Regions from separate parts of the Streptomyces sp. NPDC002076 genome, predicted to be linked through region 2. Evidence: riboswitches for the same ligand, from Rfam matches in the RefSeq annotation. Region 2 holds a riboswitch; the other holds the start of a gene.
What was found. A riboswitch is a leader RNA that binds a small molecule or an ion and turns the genes downstream of it on or off. The one in region 2 is predicted to bind S-adenosylmethionine.
Positions count from the first base shown of each region.

Region 1: another riboswitch for S-adenosylmethionine. It lies ahead of ACWCQS_RS10000 (aminotransferase class V-fold PLP-dependent enzyme); the one in region 2 lies ahead of thrC (threonine synthase).

Region 1 covers NZ_JBSFDI010000004.1:68,414-71,812, forward strand. Annotated here, with positions in the region: gene qcrB (cytochrome bc1 complex cytochrome b subunit) at 1-303, shown strand, start outside; gene trpD (anthranilate phosphoribosyltransferase) at 459-1,523, shown strand; SAM riboswitch class IV at 1,599-1,715, shown strand; gene ACWCQS_RS10000 (aminotransferase class V-fold PLP-dependent enzyme) at 1,875-3,236, shown strand; gene ACWCQS_RS10005 (Lrp/AsnC family transcriptional regulator) at 3,260-3,399, opposite strand, start outside.
Region 2 covers NZ_JBSFDI010000008.1:204,766-208,164, forward strand. Annotated here, with positions in the region: gene ACWCQS_RS19270 (MoaD/ThiS family protein) at 43-318, opposite strand; gene thrC (threonine synthase) at 315-1,598, opposite strand; SAM riboswitch class I at 1,616-1,756, opposite strand; gene ACWCQS_RS19280 (glucosyl-3-phosphoglycerate synthase) at 1,889-2,833, shown strand; gene ACWCQS_RS19285 (alpha,alpha-trehalose-phosphate synthase (UDP-forming)) at 2,906-3,399, shown strand, end outside.

The DNA of each region.
Region 1 (3,399 bases), on a different contig from region 2:
GACCGCGAGAAGGTGCTGCACGGTCGCGAGACCGGCATCATCAAGCGGCTGCCGCACGGTGAGTTCATCGAGGTGCACGAGCCGCTCAGCCAGGAGCAGCTGCACACCCTCACGGCCCACCACCAGTACGAGCCGGCCGAGATCGGCCCGACGGTCGACGAGAACGGTGTCGAGCGCAAGGTCCCGGCCTCGGAGAAGCTCCGGGTGAGGCTGTCCAGTGCCTACTACGGCGAGGACAACCAGATCCCGAAGCCGACCGTCGAGGAGTACAAGGAGATCACGAGCGGCCACGGCCACCACTGATCCCCGCGTCGCCACGCCACGCTGAAGGGCCCCGTCCGGATGGGGGTACCCCCGGCTCGAGTTTGTTCGAGAGCTGGGGGAGGACGGGGCCCTTCGCCATGCCGGGGGATGGATAGGCTGGGTTCACACTGTTCTTACGACACCAGGAGCGGCTGATGAGCGCTGTGACCCCCGCTGGAGGCGACACCGCGGCGGGCCGTTCCTGGCCCGAGGTACTGAACGCCCTGCTGGAGGGCCGGGACCAGAGCGCGGACGCCACGGCATGGGCGATGGACCGGATCATGCGCGGGGAGGCGACGGACGCGCAGATCGCGGGGTTCGCCGTGGCCCTGCGCGCCAAGGGCGAGACGGTGGAGGAGATCACCGGGCTCGTCCGCGCGATGTACGCGCACGCGAACGTCATCGAGGTGCCGGGGGAGACCGTCGACATCGTCGGCACCGGTGGTGACGGTGCCAAGACGGTGAACATCTCCACGATGTCCGCGATCGTCGTCGCCGGCACCGGCGTGAAGGTCGTCAAGCACGGCAACCGTGCCGCGTCCTCGGCGTCGGGCGCGTCGGACGTGCTGGAGAAGCTGGGCGTCAATCTGAACCTCCCGCTGGAACGGGTCCCGCAGGTCGCGGAGGAGGCCGGGATCACCTTCTGCTTCGCGGTGAAGTTCCACCCGGCGCTGCGCCATGTCGCCGCCGCCCGTGGCCAGTTGGGCATCCGTACGACCTTCAACGTCCTCGGTCCGCTGACCAACCCGGCGAAGGTCCGCGCCCAGGCCGTAGGCGTGGCGGATCTGCGGATGGCCCCGATCGTGGCCGGTGTCCTCGCCGAGCGCGGCAACTCCTCCCTGGTCTTCCGCGGCGACGACGGCCTGGACGAGCTGACCACGACCGCCACCTCGCGGGTGTGGGTCGTCCGGGACGGCAAGGTCACCGAGGAGGCCTTCGACCCGAGGGACGTCGGCATCGACCTCGTCCCCGTGGAGGCTCTGCGCGGCGCGGACGCGTCGTACAACGCGGAGGTCGCCCGCCGTCTGCTCGACGGTGAGACAGGGGCCGTACGGGATGCGGTGCTGCTGAACTCGGCGGCGGCGCTCGTCGCTCTCGCGCCGACCGACGCACCGCTGCCGGAGCAGCTCCGGGCCGGTATGGCCAAGGCGGCGGAGTCCATCGACTCGGGCGCGGCGAAGCGGACGCTTGAGCGGTGGGTGGCGGCGAGCAACGCCTAGCGGTCACCGACGGTCGTCCCGCGATCCGGACGCGGGTTGCGGGGCGACGATCTTTTCCCGTACGTTCCTGTATCAGGTCATGAGTGACAGCCATTCGGCCCCGGCCGGCTGTCCGGCAACCCTCCGTCCGTGGCGGGGTGCCCCGGGTGAGGACCAGGCCGTAGGCAGCGAGGTCTACGGCAAGCGCGGACCCCTCGCGCGCTGCTGAGCGCGGGACCAGGGGTCCTGGTCATCGAGGGAGCCTTCCGTGAGCAAGCGAATGCGATAGGGCCGCCGAGCCCCGCCTCCGCATCCCCCTTTTCTCTTCTTCCCGTACGCCGTCTTCGGCGTACGTTCTCACGGGAGTTCCCCATGTCCGTCTTCACCGCTGCCGCCGACCAGTCCGTTTGTGCCCCGCTGCCCGTTCTGGGCCGGGATGTCACCGTCCCGCTCGTCACCGGCGGCGAGGTCACCTACGCGGCCCTCGACTACGCGGCCAGCGCCCCCGCCCTCCAGCGCGTCTGGGACGACGTGGCCGCCTACGCGCCGTACTACGGCAGCGTCCACCGGGGTGCCGGCTATCTCTCCCAGCTCTCCACCGACCTGTTCGAGAACGCCCGCAGGACGGTCGCCGAATTCCTGGACTGCCGCCCCGACGACCAGCTGGTCTTCACCCGCTCCACGACCGACTCCCTGAACCTCCTGGCCCGCGCCCTCCCGGCCGGCTGCCAGGTCTTCGTCTTCGAGACCGAGCATCACGCCTCCCTGCTGCCCTGGCAGGACGCCCAGGTCAGCTACCTCGACGCCCCGCGCACCCCGCAGCAGGCCGTCACGACCCTGGAGCGCGCTCTCGCCGACCGCGACCCGCACGGCCCGGCCCTGGTCTGCGTCACCGGCGCCTCGAACGTCACCGGCGAGCTGTGGCCCGTACGGGAGCTGGCGGCAGCCGCCCACGCGCACGGTGCCCGGACCGTCCTGGACGCCGCCCAGCTGGCCCCGCACCACCCCGTGTCCGTCCGGGACCTGGACGTCGACTGGGTCGCCTTCTCGGGGCACAAGCTGTACGCCCCCTTCGGCTCCGGTGTCCTGGCCGGCCGCGCCGACTGGCTGCGCGCGGCCGAGCCCTACCTGGCGGGCGGGGGCGCGAGCCGCAAGGTGGCCCGGCGCCGGGACGGCGGCGTGGACGTGGAGTGGCACGAGAGTGCCGCCCGGCATGAAGCGGGGTCACCCAATGTGATCGGCGCCTACTCCATCGCGTCGGCCTGCAAGGCGCTCACCGAGGCCGGCTGGGACGGCCTGGTCGCGCGCGAGCGGCACCTGATCGCCAGGGTCCGCGCGGGCCTGGCAGAGGTCCCCCAGGTGAGGGTGCTGTCCCTCTTCGGCGACGACGCCCCGCGCGTCGGCGTGCTCTCCTTCGTCGTCGAGGGCTGGAACAGCTCCCATTTCGCCGCGGCCTTGTCCGCCGAGTACGGCATCGGCGTCCGCGACGGCCTGTTCTGCGCCCACCCCCTGGTCCGCACCCTGCTCGGCAGCGACCCCGAGACCCAGGGCGAATGCGGCGCCCCCGAGGCCGCGCCGGGCGAGAAGTCCCTCAACGCCATCCGCGTGAGCTTCGGCGCGGGCACCCCCGACGAGCACGTCGACCGCTTCGTCACGGCGGTCCGGGAACTCGTGACCGAGGGCGCGAAGTGGACGTACCGGACCGAGGACGGCCGCTGCGTACCGGCGGTGTGATCAGCGGCTGAGCGGCGCAGCCCCTAGTTGTCCAGGCCGATCGAGAACGCCGCTTCCAGGTCGTGCGTCGAGTAGGTGCGGAACGCCACATGCGTGTCCGTGCCCTCGACGCCGGGGATCTTGCTGATCCGGCCGGGGATGACATCGGCGAGATCATCGTGCT
Region 2 (3,399 bases):
ATTCGATGAACAATGCGTAACTGAAGTTACCCAAGGTAACGATCAGCCGCCGGCGACGGCCGGAATGATGGAGACGCCGGCGCCGTCCGGGGTCGCGGTCTCCAGGCCCTGCTCGAAGCGCACGTCGTCGTCGTTGACGTAGACGTTCACGAACCGGCGGAGCTTGCCCTGGTCGTCCAGCACGCGCGCGGCGATTCCGGTGTGGTTCTTCTCCAGGTCTTCGATGACCTCGGCGAGGGTGGCACCCTCGGCGGCCACTTCGGCCTGCCCGCCGGTGTAGGTGCGCAGGATGGTCGGGATGCGAACGGTCACGCTCATGCGAGGCCAGCCTCTCGGAAGGAGTCCAGGGTCGGTCGGATGGTGGCGGTGAGGCCGGTCCCGGCCACCGCGTCAAGGGTCTTCAGGCCGTCGCCGGTGTTGAGGACCACCGTGGTCTTCGTCGGGTCCAGGACGCCGTCCTTGAGCAGCTTGCGGGTGACGCCCACGGTCACGCCGCCCGCCGTCTCCGCGAAGATGCCCTCCGTGCGGGCCAGCAGCTTGATGGCGTCGACGACTTCCTCGTCCGTCACGTCCTCCACCGCACCGCCGGTGCGGCGCGCGATGTCCAGGACGTACGGCCCGTCGGCCGGGTTGCCGATGGCGAGGGACTTGGCGATGGTGTTCGGCTTCTGGGGCCGTACGACGTCGTGGCCGGCCTTGAAGGCGGTCGACACCGGCGAGCAGCCCTCGGCCTGCGCACCGAAGATCTTGTACGGCCTGTCCTCGACCAGACCCAGCTTGACCAGCTCCTGCAGACCCTTGTCGATCTTGGTGAGCTGGGAGCCGGAGGCGATCGGGACCACGATCTGGTCGGGCAGCCGCCAGCCGAGCTGCTCGCAGATCTCGTACGCGAGGGTCTTGGAGCCCTCCGCGTAGTACGGCCGCAGGTTGACGTTGACGAAGCCCCAGCCCTCGCCGGCCGGGTCGCCGATCAGCTCGGAACAGAAGCGGTTCACGTCGTCGTAGTTGCCCTCGATGCCGACCAGCTCGCCGCCGTAGACCGCGGCCATGACGACCTTGCCCTGCTCCAGGTCGTGCGGGATGAACACACAGGAGCGGAAGCCGGCCCGGGCGGCGGCGGCGCCGACCGCACCGGCGAGGTTGCCGGTGGAGGAGCAGGACAGGGTGGTGAAGCCGAAGGCGCGCGCGGCCTCCAGGGCCTGGGCCACCACGCGGTCCTTGAAGGAGTGGGTCGGGTTGCCGGAGTCGTCCTTGACGAACAGGCCGCCGGTGACGCCGAGTTCGGCCGCGAGATTGTCGGCCTTGACCAGCTTGGTCCAGCCCGGGTTCAGGTTCGGCTTGTCGGCGACGTCGGCCGGGACCGGCAGCAGCGGCGCGTACCGCCAGATGTTCGCGGGGCCGGACTCGATACGGCGGCGCAGCTCTTCGGTCTCGTAGGCGGAGAAGTCGTAGGCGATCTCCAGCGGGCCGAAACACTCCTCGCAGGCGAACACCGGGCCGAGCGGGACGCGGTGACCGCACTCGCGACAGCTCAGGGCCGCGGCGGGGCCGAGGTCGACGGTGGAATCGGCGGAGCTTGCAACTGTCTGCACAGCCATGGAGGCGAGGCCCTTTCTCCTCATCTTCCTCACGACGCACCTCGCCGTGAGACGGATTTGGCACCTTCCCTGGCCGGGAGCCTCGCGTGAACGAGTGCGGCTCAGGGGGGTTGCCGGGGCTTCATCGGGCCGTGTCCCTCTGCCCCTCTGGATGAGCGGTATGCGGTTGTGAGCGCCTGGCTGACCCCCGACATGCGATGGTCACCAGCGTTGTTCAAGACTGTAACCGAAGGCCAAGACAGTTGAGAGAGTCGTCCGAACCGCGAGACAACAGTGAGGAGCCGCCGACCGTGCTGGAAGAAGTCGAGCGCTGGCTGAGCACCCGCTCCTGGTCCGTGACCGATCGCCCGCTGCACAAGATCTTGGCCGCCAAGCAGCGTACGGGCCAGTCGGTGTCCGTCGTGCTGCCCGCGCTCAACGAGGAGGAGACGGTCGGCGACATCGTCGCGATCATCCGCCACGACCTCCTGGAGCGGGTCCCGCTCGTCGACGAGATCGTGGTGGTCGACTCCGGCTCCACCGACCGCACCTCCGAGGTCGCCACCGCCGCGGGCGCCCGGGTCGTTCACCGGGACGAGATCCTGCCCCGCATCCCCGCCGTCCCCGGAAAGGGCGAGGTGCTGTGGCGCTCGCTGCTGGTGACCAGCGGGGACATCGTCTGCTTCGTCGACGCGGACCTGAAGGAGTTCTCCCCCGACTTCGTCACCGGGATCGTCGGCCCGCTGCTCACCGAGCCGGACGTGGACCTGGTCAAGGCGATGTACGACCGTCCGCTCGCCGGGACGGCCGGCCAGGGCGGCCGGGTCACCGAGCTGATGGCCCGCCCGCTGCTGAACATGCACTGGCCGCAGCTGGCCGGATTCGTGCAGCCGCTGGGCGGCGAGTACGCGGCCCGGCGCTCACTGCTGGAACAGCTGCCGTTCCCGGTCGGGTACGGCGTGGAACTGGGCATGCTGGTGGACGCCCTGCACCTGGTGGGTCTCAACGCGCTGGCGCAGGTGGACGTGGGCGTGCGCAAGCACCGCCACCAGGACGGGCAGGCGCTGGGCCGGATGGCCGCGGCGATCTACCGCACGGCCCAGCTGAGGCTGGCCCGGGGCCATCTGATCCGCCCCTCCCTCACCCAGTTCGAGCGGGGCGAGGACGGTTTCGAGCCGCGCACCTACTCGGTGGACACCGAGGAACGGCCGCCGATGGTGGAGATCGCCGAGTACGCCGAGCGCCGGGTGGCCTGAGTTCGTATACGGCGGCGACACCCGGCGTGGCCGTACGTTTGAGCGTTTCCGGGCCGGGCTAGGTTGAGGACCATGGCTTCCACGCAGGGTGCTGCCGAGAAGGCTCAGGTGCTGGTCGCGTCCAACCGCGGCCCGGTTTCGTACACGGTGGACGAGAACGGCTCGCTGTCCGCCAAACGGGGCGGCGGCGGGCTGGTCTCGGGGCTGTCGGCCATCGGATCGGACGCGGGCTCGCTGTGGGTGTGCGCGGCGCTCGGCGACGGGGACCGGGAGGCCGTACGGCGCTCGGGCGGCGGGCTGCTGCCGGACGAGGACACCGGCGGGCAGCGGGTGCGGATGCTGGACATCGACGCGCAGGTCCACTCGGACGCCTACAACGGCATCGCCAACTCGGTGCTGTGGTTCGTGCACCACATGCTGTACCAGACCCCGCTGGAGCCGGTCTTCGACGCGGAGTTCCGGCGGCAGTGGGCGGCGTACGAGGCCTACAACCGGGCGTTCGCCGAGGCGCTGGCCGAGGAGGCGGCCGAGGGTGCGGCGGTGCTGGTGCAGGACTACCACCTGTG